Regions from separate parts of the Thermanaerothrix solaris genome, predicted to be linked through region 2. Evidence: predicted binding sites of a transcription regulator. Region 2 holds the regulator's gene; the other holds the start of a gene.
The links. The regulator HrcA, encoded in region 2, represses chaperone genes, less so after heat shock. The targets are predictions, from matches to a motif close to TTTAGCACTCTCNNNNNGAGAGTGCTAAA.

Region 1 (8,466 bases), on a different contig from region 2:
CCCCAGCGTAGTTTTCAGAGCCGAGATTTTCGTTTCGAGAACGGCCTCATCATCCTGGTAACCACTTGCATACGCCGCCTGTGCTAAGAGTAATTCATTTACAAACTCGTTGACCAATTTTTCGCGTTCGGTCGAAGCATCGAGCACCTGGCCTAACGCCTCAGCAGCCGCTCGTAAGCGCTGGCGTTCAGCGTTAAACTCGCGGAGAGTGATCCCTACCCCGTTGACCCGCAACGCCAGAGGTTCAGGCGTTACCGTTGGGGTTGGAACAGGGGTCAAGGTGGCCTCTGGACGTGACAACTCAACTGGTGTAGCGCTACCCTGGTTGGGGCTGCTTTGGCAGCTGCTTAGGCCCAGTAATCCGAGCACAATCAACAGATAACCCAATCTGCGCAACATCGTCCTGATTATACCCGCAAACGGTGAAATAAAATGGCCGTGGCAGCGAGTGCGCCACGGCCATCGTTCCATTCTAAACGGTTTAGTATTCGGGCATCGGCGGTGTCGAGGGCTTCTCTTTCTCCGGCACGTCCGTGATCAACGCTTCGGTCGTCAGGATCATGCCCGCGATGGAAGCCGCATTCTCCAACGCGCCACGGGTGACTTTGGCCGGGTCAATGACACCGCCCTTGACCATATCAATGTACTCCTCGCGCAGCACATCGTAACCGATATTCTTGTTGTTCTGCGCTTTCTGGGCCTGGCGGACGCCCTCCAGGATCACCGAGCCATCCTTGCCCGCGTTTTCCACGATCTTGCGCAGCGGCATCTCCAACGCCTTGCGGACGATGTTGACGCCCATCTGTTCATCTTCGTATTCCATCTTAACCTTATCGAGCGCAGGGATGGCATTAATCAGAGCAACACCGCCACCCGGCACGATACCTTCCTCAACCGCGGCACGGGTTGCCGAGAGGGCATCCTCAACGCGGTGCTTCTTCTCTTTCAACTCGGTTTCAGTCGCGGCACCCACGCGGATGATCGCTACACCACCGGCGAGTTTCGCCAAGCGTTCTTGCAGTTTCTCACGATCATAGTCGCTGGTGGTCTTCTCGATCTCAACCCGGATCTGCTCAATGCGGGCTTTAATCATCTTCTCATCGCCCTTGCCGCCCACAATGGTGGTATTGTCTTTATCCGCCACCACCTTCTCGGCGCGGCCCAAATCGGCAATGGTCGCAGTCTCTAACTTGCGGCCAGTTTCTTCCGAGATCACGGTCGCACCGGTGAGGATGGCAATATCCTGCAACATGGCCTTGCGGCGGTCACCGAAACCAGGCGCCTTGACGGCCAGCACGTTGAGCATACCGCGGAGCTTGTTGAGCACCAGGGTCGCCAGTGCCTCGCCGTCCACATCCTCGGCGATGATGACCAGATCGCGCTTGCCAATTTGAACCAGTTTCTCCAGGATCGGAACGATATCCGCCGCGGCAGAGATCTTCTTATCATGGATGAGGATGTAGGGTTCATTCACCACCGCTTCCATGTGCTCCGGATCGGTGATGAAATAGGGCGAGATGTAGCCGCGGTCAAACTGCATACCTTCAACGTATTCGGTTTCGAACTCCAGGCCCTTGGACTCTTCGACCGTGATGACACCATCCTTGCCGACTTTGTCCATGACCTCAGCGATCAGTTCGCCAATGGTGCGGTCCTGGGCTGAAATAGTCGCTACGTTGGCAATATCCTCTTTCGAGTTAATCGCAATGGCCTGTTTCTTAATTTCCTCCGAGACGGCTTTGGTAGCAGCCTCAATCCCACGCTTGAGTAGCATCGGATTGACACCCGCGGCGAGAGCCTTTAAGCCTTCGGTAACGATTGAGTGAGCCAGTAATGTGGAGGTCGTCGTACCATCACCCGCAATATCGTTGGTCTTGGTTGCCGCTTCCTTGAGCAGTTGTACACCCATATTCTCAAAGGGATCTTCCAGTTCCAGTTCCTTCGCCACGGTTACACCGTCATGGGTGATGGTGGGTGCACCGAATTTGCGATCTAAGGCTACATTACGCCCTTTCGGGCCCAACGTAGTTACTACTGCGTTCGCCAGAATATCAATACCTGCTTTCAGACGACGCCGTGCATCATCCGAGAAAACCAGTTGCTTTGCTCCCATAGCACGCTCCTTTCATGTAAGATTATTTGGTTTCGATAATGGCCAGAATATCGCTTTCGCGCAGGATGAGGAGTTTCTTACCCTCAACCTTCACTTCGGTGCCCGCATATTTGGCAAACAGCACCGTATCCCCAACATTGACATCCAACGGAATGCGCTTGCCCGATTCATCCCGATCACCCGGGCCAACGGAGAGTACTTTGCCTTTCTGCGGTTTCTCTTTTGCCGTTTCGGGCAATACAATACCCCCAGCAGTTACTTCTTCTTCTTCGATCGGTTCAACAACGACACGGCTACCAAGCGGCTTGAGATTGACACTCATAGATACCTCCCGTTCGAGAATTGGGTTGATTGATCCGACATTTTAGCACTCATGGCTCGAGAGTGCTAAACCGCCCTGTATCATACTCATCTTCAGAGCAGAAGTCAAGAGGTTTTAAGCGATTCTTATAAAACTCTGATACTTAATGGCGCTCTCTAAGGACGGGTGTAACCAAATGACTCACAAATGCGTTCACTCGGCTCAACAATGCCCATGACCACCGCGTCCTGCGCATAAGCCTGTCGCACCTCGGCCAACACTTGCATGGCCTCTGCACAGTAATTATTCGAAGGGCGATGCATTCCCGCCAGCGCTGCCCCATAAGTGTAGTAATACACCACAGTGCTATCGCTCAGTGGCAACCCCTGAATTGCCATAGGACGGTCAGTCTCAGGGTTACAGCGCCGCACCTCACACGATTCTTCCGCTGAGCACCCGCGCACCGCGCACTTCAGCGCTGGAATCGCGCTTTCGTAATTACGCGACTTGAAATAAACCATCCCCAACTGGCCATATACATCCGGATTGTCCGGGATCATCTCCAACGCCGCCCGCACATTCAGCGCTGCCGCAAAGAACTCCCCTTTTTGAGAATAGGTTTTCGCAATCGAGAGATAAGGAATAGGATCCTTAACTCCAAGGCGCTGGTTAATTTCCACGGCTTTCGCAAAGTATTCAAGCGCCTCGTCGTAGCGCTTCAACTGACGTAAATTGGCCCCAATGGCGATATATAACGGGGTGAAGTTAGGGGTAATCTTTATGGCTTGGAGATACTCCTGGATTGCCCCTTCGTAATTGCTCAAAGATTCCTGTACGTATCCACTCACCCGATGCACATCCATGAGAGATGGATCACGTTGCAACGCAATCTGGATATACTCTTCAGCCTGCCCCCACTTTTGCTGATCCACCAACACCTCAGTGTAATAGGCTAACGCCAACGCATTTTGGCTATCCAATTGCAGCGCGCGTAGAGCAGCCTGCTCGGCTTCCACCAGTAGTCGCGGCGCTTCCTCACCTGCTAGCACCGGGTTGGCATTCCAATCCAGCACAAACGCACGGATCGCATGAACCAAGGTATCATCCGGGTTCAGTTCTGCTGCCTTGTTGATGTTTTGTAAGGCTTCTTGAAGTCGCGTTTTACGTTCGGCGTCAGTAGTTAACAGGCTGGATGAATAGGTTTGGATGCGGGCCAGTTCAGCATACAAACGCGCATTTTGAGGATCAATTTGGGCCGCCTTTTGATAGGCTTCAATCGCCGCACCTAAGTTACCGGCTAAAAATTGCGTTTCGGCTTCCAAAGCGTAAGAATTAGCCGCACGCGTGGGAGTGGGTGTTGGCATAAATAAGGGCTGAATCGCACGTGCATCATAAGCACGCAAGAGCAACATTCCTCCTAGGATCAGGAAAGCCAAAACCACTACCCGGTAGGGGTTATCTTGGGGACGCCGCCGTCGAAATAGCGGCTTTTTTTCTTCTATTTTGAGCACCATAATTCTTATTTCACCTTCACGGGGTGGCAGACGGCGAAGGTGCAGCCGCTCCACTCACCTGACCACCACAAATATTAATAATTTCTTGCGCGTTGCTCACAGCAACATCTTCGTTGCTCACACCCTGTAAAAGGGCACGAGCAATCTGCACGGCTTCCTCACATTCACCCGTACGGGCTAAAGCCAACCCGTAGGTGTAATAATATTCCGAAATAGGATAATAATCCAAAGCCAGCCCCTGAACAGCCTGTCCATCCTCGCTGGTGCCCCCACGCACGGCAATGCGTAGATATTGAATTGCACGCACGTAATCCCGGGTGCGGTAGTAGATCACCCCCAGGTTGCCATAGAGATAGGGATCGGTAGGGGCATGGCTCAGCGCCTGTTCGGCATACTGCAATGCTCGCGTGAGTTCACCAGTTGCCAAATAGGTTTTCGAAAGGTACATATAAGGCAAGGGGTCTGTGGGCATCAACGGAATAGCATTTCCAAAGGCTTGAATGGCTTTGGGATAATCGGGAATAGCGCGGTAATTTCGCCCCAGCGCAAGGTACAAATCTGCAATATACTTGTTTTGGGCTATCGCTGCCTCAAATTCACGCGCCGCATCGGCATAATTGGCGGTCAACTCCAGCACCAATCCCCGTGCCCGATGCGTTTCGAGTAAATCTGGCCCCAAACTTTGTGCCTTGCGCGAAAGGTCTATGGCGCGGTTTAAGGTCACTAAATCCCCCTCACCGTTTTGCACCTTTAGCCCTAACACTTCTGCCAAGTAAGCGTAGGGAACGGGGTTATTCGGATCGAGTTCAATCGCCTGATTGAGTGCTGCCTCGGCTTGAAGATAATCACCCATCAGCCCCAAAGCATAACCGCGCAAAGCCAACGCCTGAGCATTGTTGGGATTCTGCAATAAGGCATTTCCTGCTGTTTCGAGGGCCTGCTGGTAGTTTTTCGTGTAAATATAGAGACGGGCCAGTGCCAAATGGTAGGCAGGATTACGCGGGTCTACTAAAAGCGCCTCTCGATAGAGTTGAATTGCAGGCAAAAACTTGCCCTGGCTAACCAGTTGTTCAGCCTCTTGGGCATAGGATTCAGGAGCACGGGTCGGTGTTGGAGTAGGTACGAAAAGCGGTGGGGTTTGGGGAACCACAAACTGATTAAAGTACAGCGCTGCTCCCACCAAAATCATCAAAACCACGACTCGTACCGGATTAGAACGGCGTCGCCGCCGATTGAGGTTAAAACGACTTCCTCGCAAATACATGTTTTCATCTTACCTTGCCCTAAAATTAACGTCAAGGATTGTACATTGAACGGGTAATAAACATAGATCTTCGTTCACGCCTAGGCTTGCCCATTCTACGGGGCTAGATATAAAATCAGGTTATGCGGTTTGATGTTTTTACCCTCTTTCCTACTCTCATTCAACCTTATCTCGAGGAAAGTATTCTCAAACGGGCCATTCAACGCGGCTTAATCGAAGTCCATATCCACAACATCCGTGATTACACCACGGATAAGCACCGCACCGCCGATGATACCCCCTTTGGGGGCGGGGGTGGTATGGTGATGAAACCCGAGCCCATTTTTCGCGCCGTAGAGACCGTTTTGGGGATTCCACCATCCTGCCCATTAATCTTACTATCTCCTCAGGGGCGCACGTACAACCAAGATATCGCGCGAGAATTGGCAACTCTACCTCAAATCGCCCTTCTTTGCGGTCATTACGAAGGGATAGATGAACGGGTTCGTGAGCACCTGGTGACAGATGAAATTTCAATCGGAGACTATGTGCTAACGGGTGGGGAGTTGCCTGCACTGGTCATTATTGATAGCGTCAGCCGTTTGATTCCCGGCGTGCTTGGTGACCCCGATGGGGCCATTGACGACTCGTTTGCCAGTGGTTTGCTAGAATACCCTCAGTACACCCGCCCAGCCGAGTTCCGCGGCTGGCGAGTACCGGAAATCCTTCTCTCCGGAAACCATGCCGCAATTGCACGCTGGCGGCGAGAGCAAGCCCTTTTGCGCACCTGGCAACGTCGCCCTGATTTACTTCAAAAAGCCTCTCTCAGTGACGCTGACCGCCAATTTCTTGAGCGGTTAGAGCAACAAGCAGGTTCGTCATCCCTCACATCTGACCAACCTGATTCCACATACCCTCCACCCGGAAAGGAAATCCAAAATCCATGAAACCGCGCTTCTCTTTCGGCAAAATCTTTTTGCTCGGTTTTGGTTTCTTCGGCGTCAGTGTCATTTGGAGCGTTTACAACGCTTACGTCCCCATCTTTCTGCACAATCGTTTTCATATCCCTCCCGGTATTATCGGATTTTTTATGACGCTGGATAACCTTACCGCGCTTTTCATTCAGCCCCCAGTCGGCGCCTGGTCAGATCGCTTACGCACGCCGATTGGTCGGCGTTTGCCCTTCATCCTGGCCGGAGCCCCAATCTCAGCCTTAGCCTTCGGTTTAATCCCCTTACAAACTTTTCTCCCCTTCTTTATGGCTTGCACCATCACCCTTATCCTCAGCATGGCCTTTTGGCGAACACCGGTGGTTGCCCTCATGCCAGATATCACCCCTTCCCGGTATCGCTCACAGGCCAACGGGATCATCAATTTTATGGGTGGTGTGGGCGCAATTATCGCCTTTTTAATCGGCGCAACCCTATATGAGATGAATCCCAACTACCCCTTCTGGCTAGGATCTGCACTAGTGATCCTGGCTACGCTCATGGTCTTTGCCTTCATTCGCGAACCCCAAGAGTATGAGGTCACCGACCAAACCCAACCCAGCCTGTGGCACGGCCTACGTCAAGTGATTGCAGCGGAAGAAAAGAGTGCCTTGCGCATCTTGTTGGCAATCTTTTTCTGGTTTGTGGCCTATAATGCCATCGAAGCCTTCTTCACCCTTTACGCCGTCAACCACTTGGGCATCTCAGAAGCAGATGGCGCGCGTCTCTTAGGACAACTCTCCCTCTTGTTTGTGCTTTTTGCCCTTCCGGCGGGTTTCTTAGGTAGTCGCTTAGGTCGCCGCAATACGATTATCAGCGGGATTATCCTGTTAACTTCGGTCATGCTGGTGCTCTTCTTCACCCCGGTTGCGGTGTTAAACACCTCTCTTTTCCGCTTACCGGTGGTCGGCAATGTACCCGTCGCCGGGTTGTCGCTTATGGTTGCGGGAATCGCTTGGGCGCTCATTAATATCAACTCGTTGCCCATGGTGGTGGACATGACTGACGACCTTCATATTGGCACCTACACCGGTCTTTACTACTTGTTTTCCACCCTTGCCGCCATCGTCGGCCCCAACCTCAATGGCTGGATCATTCAATTAAGCGGCGAGAATTACGCCCTGATCATGATTGTGGCTCCTATCTTCATGATGATGGCATTGCTGATGATGCTGGGTGTGCGCCGCGGTGAAGCCAAAGCCCACCGCCCTCAACCGGTTCCGGCCGACTGACCTGCGGTGCATCTTGTTGGGGAGGATCTGTTTTCATGCCCCTGACCCCACGTGAGCGGGTGCTAACTGTTTTAGCCCACGAGGCACCGGATCGAGTTCCGATTTTTATCGGAGCCGATCTCACCACCGGCATTTTATCCCAAGCCTATCTCAACCTCAAAACATATCTGGGATTAGCGCCCACCATCAATGCCTATCTTTATGATTGGCCCGAACTGGGCGCACCACGAATTGAAGAAGTGGTGCTCGAACGCCTGCACAGCGATGTCAGGGGCATTCAAGATCGTTTCCCAGCCTCCACATATCAGCGCAATCGTGCCCGTCCCCCGGGCAGCCCCTACTGGGATGATTGGGGGGTAGGACAAACCGAGATCGCGCCGGACTTTTACTACCCCAGCATTCACCCCCTCGCCCAAGCCCAGACCCCGGAAGACATTCTGTCTTATCCTCACTGGCCGGACATGGATGATCCTTCACGTTACGCCCATCTCTCTGCAGAGGCTGCCCAACTTGCGCAAGACAATTACTACGCCATTGTTGCTGCCCCCTGGCTCATTGCCCCCCTGGAACGCGCGTGCCAACTGCAAGGAATGGAGACTTTTTTGGTCAATCTGATCGAAGGCCCGGATTTGGCCCAAGCCCTGCTTGAAAAGATTAAGTCGTTATGCATAACTCACCTGGGACATTTCCTTGCGGCATTGGGGAAAAACGTTGACATCCTTATCCTCGGTGACGATCTCGGTGCTCAAAATGGCCCTTTGATCTCCCCACGTCTATATCGCCACACCCTTAAACCCATTCACGCCGAGATCATTGCCTTTGCCAAAGCCCATAGCCCGGCAAAGATTTTCTTTCATTCCGATGGTGACATCAGTGCCTTCTTGGATGATTTCGTTGAGATCGGCGTGGATATCCTCAATCCAATTCAAACCAGCGCAGGGCAAATGGGAAACCTGGGTGACCTTAAGCGCCGTTATGGAAAACATCTCATCTTCTGTGGTGGCATTGATACCCAAACCGTGCTTTCCACAGGGCGACCCGATGAGGTGCGGCAGGAAGTGAAGCGCGTCATCG
Region 2 (8,466 bases):
GCGGGCGCGCCCCTGACGGGCGGTAACCTCAAAGGCGAAGGGTTTTGGATTCATGCTAAAGTTATACTCCCCAGAAGAGTTTCAATCCCACCAGAATAGTGATAATTGTAAGGATGGTTAAAGGTGTTCCTACCTTAACAAAGTCTTTTAGAGTATAACCGCCCGAACTCATGACCATAATGTTGACCGGATGACCAAAGGGGGTTGGGAAGGCTAGGGAACAACCCAAGGCTACAGCCATCATTAGGCCACGGGCGTCCAAGCCGGTTTGGGTGGCGGAAGAAAGGGCGAGCGGCGCCAAAACCAACGCGGCCACCTGTCCTCCCAGTAATTGGGTAAACCCAAGGGCGAGCAGAATGAGGGTGAGCACAATAAGCGTGGAGGAACCTTGACCAACCAGATCAATCATTTTCAGGGCTACAAAGTCAGATAGCCCAGAAGTGCGAATAGCAATGCTGAGCGGCCACATCCCGGCGATGACGAAGATGGCCTTCCATTCAATATTGCGATATGCGTCATCCATGCTGAGACAACGGGTAAGCAACAGCAGGACAGCGCCCGCCAGAACCACTTCTGCTACCGGCAGAATACCTAGAGCCGCAATGCCCAGTGTTAAGAGGGTGATCCAAAAGGCCAAAGGGTATTTATGGGGTATAAGCACCGCGTCCGGATCTTCTTCAAGTAAGATTAGGTCCGAATCTTCACGCAGCATGCGGATGCGGGCGGCCGAGCCCTGCACGAGCAGGGCATCGCCAACTTGCAGGGGAATATTACCTAAGTCGGCATGCAGAGGGTGACCCTCACGCCAGATGCTGATGACGTTTAAGTTATATTTCTCGCGGAAGTGGGTGGATTTTAGGGTGCGTCCAATCAGTGTCGAATGCGGACTGATCACGACTTCTGCCAATCGCACACTCTCGCTGATTAACATGGAAGCAGGGGTAGGGGACGAGGCAGGGTTCAGCCCTAACATTTCTAAAGTGGCGGGATCACAATGCCCCTTGACTAAGAGATGATCGCCGGGGGAAAGGATATACGATTTGGGTGGGGCGGGCTTTAAGGCGCCATTGGATAAGACACCCACAATAATCAGCCCAAGGCGGTTGGCAAAATCGCTCTCTGCAATCGAGCGATGCGCGAGGGGGGAATGAGGCAGGATTTCTAGGGTTTCAAGGTGATCATGCAGATGATAAAGGTTGGCGAGTTCTGCGCTCAGTTGGGTGATGGTGCGTGATGCCAACCCGGGGCTTTCACGGGGTAGCCAATGGCGACCTACGAAAGTAATATATAAACTGCCAATCGCAACGATAGGTATACCGACCGGGAGAAAGTCCAGCAGACCAAAGGGCTGCAAACCGGCCTCGCGTAGAGCACCGCTGGCAATGATGTTCGATGTGGTCAACAGCGTAGCCATTCCTCCCAAAATGGTGCCGTATGCCAGCGGCATAAGCAGTTTTGATGGGGGGGTATTGGATTGACGAGCCACACTCATCACCGCAGGAAGAAGTACACCGACTGCAGCGATGTTATTCATAAAGAGAGAAAGGGCAGCAGACACCAGGGTTACGGTAAGTACAAGACCGGCTTCAGACCGGTGCCCTAGGCGTCGCATAAGATGACCCAGGCGCAAGGTGACGCCAGTTTGCTGTAACCCAGTGGAAATGATCGAAATTCCCAAAATGGTGATGACGGCAGAGGAACTGAAGCCGGAAAAAACATCGCGGGGCGCAACCGTTCCACTTAATCCCAAAACAACCATGATTAGTAGGGCAATCAGGTCAGGACGCAGGCGTCCGGAGATCAGGAGCCCCCCGGCAATCAGTGTGATTCCCAAAACAAATAGGGATGATGTGCTCATGGGTCAGGCAGGATTATAGCCTAAAAGGCGGTAGAAATGGCAGCAAGACGATTGAAGGTTTGGCGAAATATTAGCGTTTTGTAAGAATCTTGCATTCGACTTGACGTTTTTCCTTTAAGCATGGTATGATGAAACTCGAAATGTTTTTAGCACTCTCACTTCGAGAGTGCTAATTATAGGTGAGTGAAGCGATGAATGACCTTACCGAACGTCAGAAGTTTATTCTGACCTTAGTAATTCACGAATATATTCGCACCGCAACGCCGGTGGCCTCTCAGCATTTGGTGGCACGCTATAAACTGGATATGTCATCGGCTACGGTGCGTAATGAGTTGGCCGTACTTACCGAGCGGGGCTATCTACGTCAACCTCACACTTCGGCAGGGCGCGTGCCCACTGAAGAAGGATACCGCTATTTTGTGAGCCGCTTGATACAGGCTACCGAGTTGCCCGACTCGACCCGGCGCATGATCAGTCATCAATTCTACCAGATGCGCTACGATGTGGAGCAGTGGATGCGTTTGGCGGCCTCGATTTTAGCGCATCAATCGCGGGCTGCTTCATTGGTGACCGCACCGCATCCCGAGAAAGCACGTCTAAAGCATCTGGAACTGATCGCCACCCGTGGCCGCCAGGTGTTGATGGTGCTGGTCATGGTGGGTGGAGAAATTCATCAACGCATCTTGATTCTAAGTGAACCGGTGGGGCAAGATCAACTCTCCCAAGCCGCTCACCATATTACAACCCTTTATCAAGGGAAAGATGCGGAGCAAATCCGCACTCTGCGTTCGTTGGTCGAGGGTTTAGAGGCGGATGTGGTTGAGTGGGTTTTGGAGGAAATGGAGCAGGTAGATTCGGTAGTGGCCGGGGAGGTGTATCTGGACGGTCTTACCAATGTACTCTCCGAACCCGAATTTACTGCCTCCGATGAAGCCCGTCGAGCGCTCAAGTTGTTGGAGGAACCCACTCTACTTCAAGACCTTTTGGCTCGCACCGTCTTGACCCACACACCAGGTGGAATTCAAGTGCTTATCGGTGGTGAAGGAACCTGGGAAGAGTTACGGCAGTGTTCCATCGTGTTAGGCAGTTACGGCGCACCTGGGGTGGCTGTTGGCACGCTGGGGGTCTTAGGCCCGATGCGGATGTCCTACGGCCGGGCGATATCCGTGGTCCGTTTTATGTCCAACTTACTGAGCGATTTGGTAACTGAAACATTGATGGATGATTCGGCGATAAAACCGGAGGGCGAGGTGAGCCATGAATAAAGATGAGCGTGAGTCCAAAGCAGTCCCAATAAGTGCAGAAGAAACGCAGGCTGCTGCTGAACCGCAAGCTGTGTCCTCAGATGCCATGGCTTCTACGCCGGCAGAAACGACTGAGGAGACGGCTTCAGCCATTGAACAACTTCAGGAAGGAACAACCGAAGCGACCAGTGAACCAATGACCACCATTCCATTAAGCGAATACGAAGCCTTGAAACAGGAGCTTGAACGCGCTCAACAGTCAGAGAAAGCCTATTTTGAGGGCTGGCAGCGCGAACGAGCGGATTTCATTAATTATAAAAAGCGCATTGAGCGCGAGCAGAGCCAACTGGCTGAGACCATTGCGGCGAATATTCTTAAAAAGTATCTGGTCATTGTGGATGACCTGGAACGAGCGCTTAAAAATCGCCCGACAAACGTTGATCCACAGTGGCTGGAGGGCATCGAATTGATTTACAAAAAATTGATGGCCATTTTAGAGGCCGAAGGGGTCAAGCGCATTCCTGCAGAAGGGGCAATGTTTGACCCGAATTTACATGAGGCCATTTCGCATGACGAAAGCCCCGAACACGAAAGCGGCCAGATCATTGAAGTGGTTCAACAAGGATATACCATCGGCGATCGCGTGCTCCGACCGGCGCTGGTGAGAGTTGCACGCTAGGAGGAATTCTGATATGGGTAAAATCGTAGGCATTGACCTCGGCACGACCAATTCTGTGGTGGCGGTGATGATCGGCGGGGAGCCAGTCGTTATCCCTTCGGCGGAGGGAGAACGTTTGGTTCCCTCGGTGGTAGCCGTCAATAAAAACCATGAACGCCTGGTGGGACGTGCAGCACGCAACCAGGCTATTGTGAATCCGGAAAACACCATTTTCTCGATCAAGCGTTTGATGGGGCGTAAATTTGACGACCCCGAAGTGCAACGCACGATCAGCCGCGTACCTTACAAGGTCACGAAAGCCCCTAATGGGGATGCGCGCGTCGTCCTGGATGGACGGGAGTATTCTCCACCTGAAATTTCGGCCATGATCCTGGCCAAACTTAAGGCTGATGCCGAGGCTTACCTGGGTGAACCCGTAACCCAGGCGGTGATCACTGTGCCGGCCTATTTCAATGATGCCCAGCGCAATGCGACCAAAGATGCTGGTAAGATCGCCGGTTTGGAGGTCTTGCGCATTATCAACGAACCAACTGCATCATCCTTGGCTTATGGGCTGGATAAAAAGAAAAATGAGGTCATTGCCGTTTATGACCTGGGCGGTGGTACCTTTGATATCTCGATCCTCGATGTTGGTGAGGGCGTGTTTCAGGTTAAATCCACCAGCGGGGATACCTTCCTGGGAGGAGATGATTTTGATCAACGCCTGATGGATTATCTCATTGAGGAATTCAGGAAAGAAACCGGGGTTGATCTGCGGCAAGATCGCCAGGCTTTACAACGCCTCAAAGAAGCGGCTGAGAAAGCAAAGATTGAACTCTCCACCATGTTACAAACCGAGATCAATTTGCCCTACATTACGGCCGATGCCACCGGACCAAAGCATTTGGTAAAGACCATCACCCGTGCAAAATTGGAGCAATTAACCGCTGATTTGATAGAACGGACGATTGAACCGGTCAAGCGGGCATTAAGTGATGCTGGTCTTCAACCCTCGGATGTGAATGAGGTAGTGCTGGTAGGGGGGATGACCCGCATGCCGGCGGTGCAGGAAGCTGTACGTCGCCTCTTTGGTAAAGAACCACATAAAGGTGTCAATCCCGATGAAGTGGTCGCGATTGGTGCGGCTATTCAGGCAGCAGTGCTCGGTGGTGAGGTACGTGATGTTGTGTTGGTGGATGTAACCCCGCTGACGCTCTCGGTGGAGACATTGGGCGGAGTGGCGACTCCAATTGTGGAGCGCAACTCAGCCATTCCCACCAGCAAGAGTCAGATTTTCACCACGGCCACGGATAACCAAACCCAGGTTGAGATTCACGTGGTTCAAGGTGAACGTCCCATGGCGGCTGATAACAAATCCCTGGGGCGGTTCATCCTAGATGGCATTCCACCAGCTCCGCGGGGCGTGCCCCAAATCGAAGTGCGTTTTGATATTGATGCCAATGGTATTCTGACCGTTACGGCTCGGGATAAGGCGACAGGACGCAGTCAGCATATTACTATTCAGGCCTCATCGGGGCTGACGGAAGAGGAAATTGAGCGCATGCGCAAAGAGGCTGAAGCCAATGCAGAGGCTGACCGCCGTCGCAAGGAACTGGCCGAAGTACGTAACCAGGCAGATAACATGATCTATGCAGCCGAGAAGTTGCTCCGGGAACATAGTGGGCGCATTTCGGATGAGGATAAGCAGCAAGTTGAGAAAGCGATGAATCATCTGCGTGAAATGATGCAGGGCCAAGACATTTCGGCCATTCGCCAGGCCAATGATGCGCTTAGTCAGGTTATCCAGTGGGTTGGTGGTGCCATGTATCAATCAGCGCAGGAAACGGCAGCAGGTGGCGCCTCGACCTCTACCTCATCGGCAAGTGATGGCGAAGTTGTGGATGGGGAGTTCAAGGAAAAAGAGTAATCTTTTCGCTGATGTGATGCAATGTGGATAAAATCCTCCGCTTTGCTCGGAGCCGGGATTTTTTGTGCAGGCGAGAATAAGAAACCATGACACCACGTGACTATTACGAGGTATTAGGGGTAAGCCGCGACGCAACGCTGGATGAAATTAAGGCCGCGTTCCGCAGTCTGGCGCGGAAATACCATCCAGATGTCAATAAGTCGCCGGATGCGGAAAATGTTTTTAAGGAAATCAACGAGGCATACAGCGTGCTCTCAGATCCCGAAAAGCGGGCGGCGTATGACCGTTACGGTCATGCTGGGGTAAGTGGAATGGGCGGAATGCCCGATTTCACCACCATTGATTTTGCCGATCTCTTTGAGGAATTCTTCGGGTTTGGCATGGGTGGAAGTACGCGACGCCAGCGCCGTACCCCTCGTCGTGGCGCCGATTTGCATACCACCCTTTGGCTTGAGTTTGAGGAAGCTATTTTCGGTACCGAGAAAGAGATCGAAATTACCCGCGATGAGACGTGTAGCGTGTGTCATGGAAGCGGTGCAGAACCGGGTACTTCACCCACGCGGTGCCCGACTTGTGGGGGACGCGGAGAAGTGCGCCAAACTCGCCAGACCTTCTTAGGGTCACTGGTGCAGGTTATCACCTGCCCAACCTGCAACGGCAGTGGTGAGGTCATTCAAACGCCTTGCCATCAGTGCCGTGGACGCGGTCTAGAACGGCGCACAGTGCGCAAGACGGTGCGCATTCCTGCGGGTGTAGATAACGGCACCCAAATCCGACTGGCAGGTGAAGGACAACCAGGAGTCTACGGTGGTCCTAATGGAAACCTTTATATTGAAATTCGCGTTAAGGAGCACAAGTACTTCCGGCGCAAGGATGATGACATCTTGCTCGATCTTAATATCAACATTCCCCAGGCGGTGTTGGGGGCCGAAATTGAGGTGCCAACCGTAGATGGAAAAGCCAAACTGACCATTCCACCGGGAACTCAACCTGGTAAAATCTTCCGTCTCAAAGGCAAAGGCGTGCCCCACTTACGCGGGAATGGTCGGGGCGACCAGTTGGTGATCGTTAACGTGGAAATTCCCGCCCGTCTGACCGCAGAGCAGCGGGAGTTGTTTGAGAAATTGGCCAAAACCATGGGTACAGAACCCCGCCCGCAGGAGAAGTCTTTCCTTGATTTACTCAAGGAGGTTCTAGGTGGCTGAGCCACGCTGGTTGGAGGTTTCTTTAACGGTAGATGAGGAACTGGCTGAAGCGGTTGCCGAAGTGCTATCGCGTTTCACAACGCAGGGCGGGGTAGCCATGGAGCAAGCGGTTACCTATGATGTTTATGAGGTCGAAGGCCAACCAGTGGGGCCAATAAGAGTATTCGGGTATCTGGTGGTTGATGCTCACCTTGAAGAAGTACGTCAGCGTTTGGAAGAAGCCCTCTGGCATCTCGGCCAGATCCAACCACTGCCATCCCCAACCTATCGCTGGGTTGAGGATCAGGACTGGATGGAAGCCTGGAAGCAACACTATCATCCCCTGCCAATTGGAGAACGATTGCTTGTGGCACCGCCATGGGCGGAGTTTGATCCACAGGGGCGGGTAGTGGTGCGCATTGATCCCAGCATGGCATTTGGTACTGGTACCCATCCAAGCACCCAATTATCGCTGGAACTCCTAGAACACTACTTACAGCCCGGTCAAGAGGTGATTGATGTTGGATGTGGTTCTGGCATTCTAGCCATCGCTGCAATTAAACTAAGGGCAACCCGAGCATTAGCCGTAGATATTGATCAGGCTGCGGTGCGTGCTACCGAGGAAAATGCGCATCTCAATGATGTGGCGTCCCAGATTGAGGTGGGTTTAGGATCGGTGCGCGAGATCTTGCAGGGGCGTTTTAGTCTGCGTCGTACTCCCATAGTCTTAGCAAACATTTTGGCACCAGTGATCAAAGCGCTTTTTGAAGATGGTCTGGCGGATTTAGTGATACCAGGTGGGGTGCTAATTCTCTCGGGGTTGCTTCAAGAGCAAGCCACAGAGATTGAACATGTGGCAAAGACAAAAAAATTAACCCCACTGGAACAACGAACCAGTGGGGATTGGGTGGCTTTGGCGCTTCGCAAGGCTTAGGAGAGACGCCTCACCACACTCGTTCTAAGTCGGGGTTATCCAATGGACGACGTCCTACTTTGGCCATATCTACCCATTGCCCGTGCACTTTGACCCGCACTACATCTGCGGTAAAGTCGGTCACAGTCGGGCCGTGGTTATCGAAAAGGGCTGAGCCAACGGCATAAATATCCACCGGGACATGGAGTTTTTCAAAACGGCTGATTTTTTCGGGGTTGAAGCCTCCGGAAACCACGATTTTCACCCGTTGGCAGTATTTTCGGGCTTCATCGCGCCATTTGGTCGGAATATCCCAGGTTTCCCATTGTGTATCTAGCGCCTGCCGGACGTTAAAAACTAGCCGTGGGGTCACCCCTAAATCCAGGCTGGGATCTCCAAGTGGCGGCACGCTGCGATCTCGTAGATTGCCACCGGTATCCAAACGCACGCCATACAAAATGTAGCGGCGTGCTTCTTCCTCGTTTCCTTCCTCGAGAAAACGGTAGTAACGTTCAAACATAGCCCGGCAGACTGCCAGGGAGTCGGTGACACAATCGTTATTGAAATCCACCAGCGCAATGCGCGGAATGTTCACCGGCAACACCTGGGCGAAAGCAAGCATGGCTTCTGCGGTATCTCCAAGGAAGGAAGCGATGGCTGCATGAGCCACTGTACCGCCCCC

Region 1: the regulator HrcA is predicted to act here: its motif matches at 2,477-2,505, upstream of groES (co-chaperone GroES).

What each region holds. Positions count from the first base shown of each region.
Region 1 is NZ_JAUHMF010000002.1:1,162,714-1,171,179, reverse strand. It holds gene QYE77_RS13635 (peptidylprolyl isomerase) at 1-399, opposite strand, end outside; gene groL (chaperonin GroEL) at 482-2,113, opposite strand; gene groES (co-chaperone GroES) at 2,136-2,435, opposite strand; gene QYE77_RS13620 (tetratricopeptide repeat protein) at 2,591-3,928, opposite strand; gene QYE77_RS13615 (tetratricopeptide repeat protein) at 3,945-5,192, opposite strand; gene trmD (tRNA (guanosine(37)-N1)-methyltransferase TrmD) at 5,315-6,118, shown strand; gene QYE77_RS13605 (SLC45 family MFS transporter) at 6,115-7,392, shown strand; gene QYE77_RS13600 (uroporphyrinogen decarboxylase family protein) at 7,428-8,466, shown strand, end outside.
Region 2 is NZ_JAUHMF010000001.1:840,641-849,106, reverse strand. It holds gene tgt (tRNA guanosine(34) transglycosylase Tgt) at 1-54, opposite strand, end outside; gene QYE77_RS03835 (SLC13 family permease) at 62-1,858, opposite strand; gene hrcA (heat-inducible transcriptional repressor HrcA) at 2,050-3,123, shown strand; gene QYE77_RS03825 (nucleotide exchange factor GrpE) at 3,116-3,781, shown strand; gene dnaK (molecular chaperone DnaK) at 3,795-5,687, shown strand; gene dnaJ (molecular chaperone DnaJ) at 5,774-6,892, shown strand; gene prmA (50S ribosomal protein L11 methyltransferase) at 6,885-7,805, shown strand; gene QYE77_RS03805 (nicotinate phosphoribosyltransferase) at 7,816-8,466, opposite strand, start outside.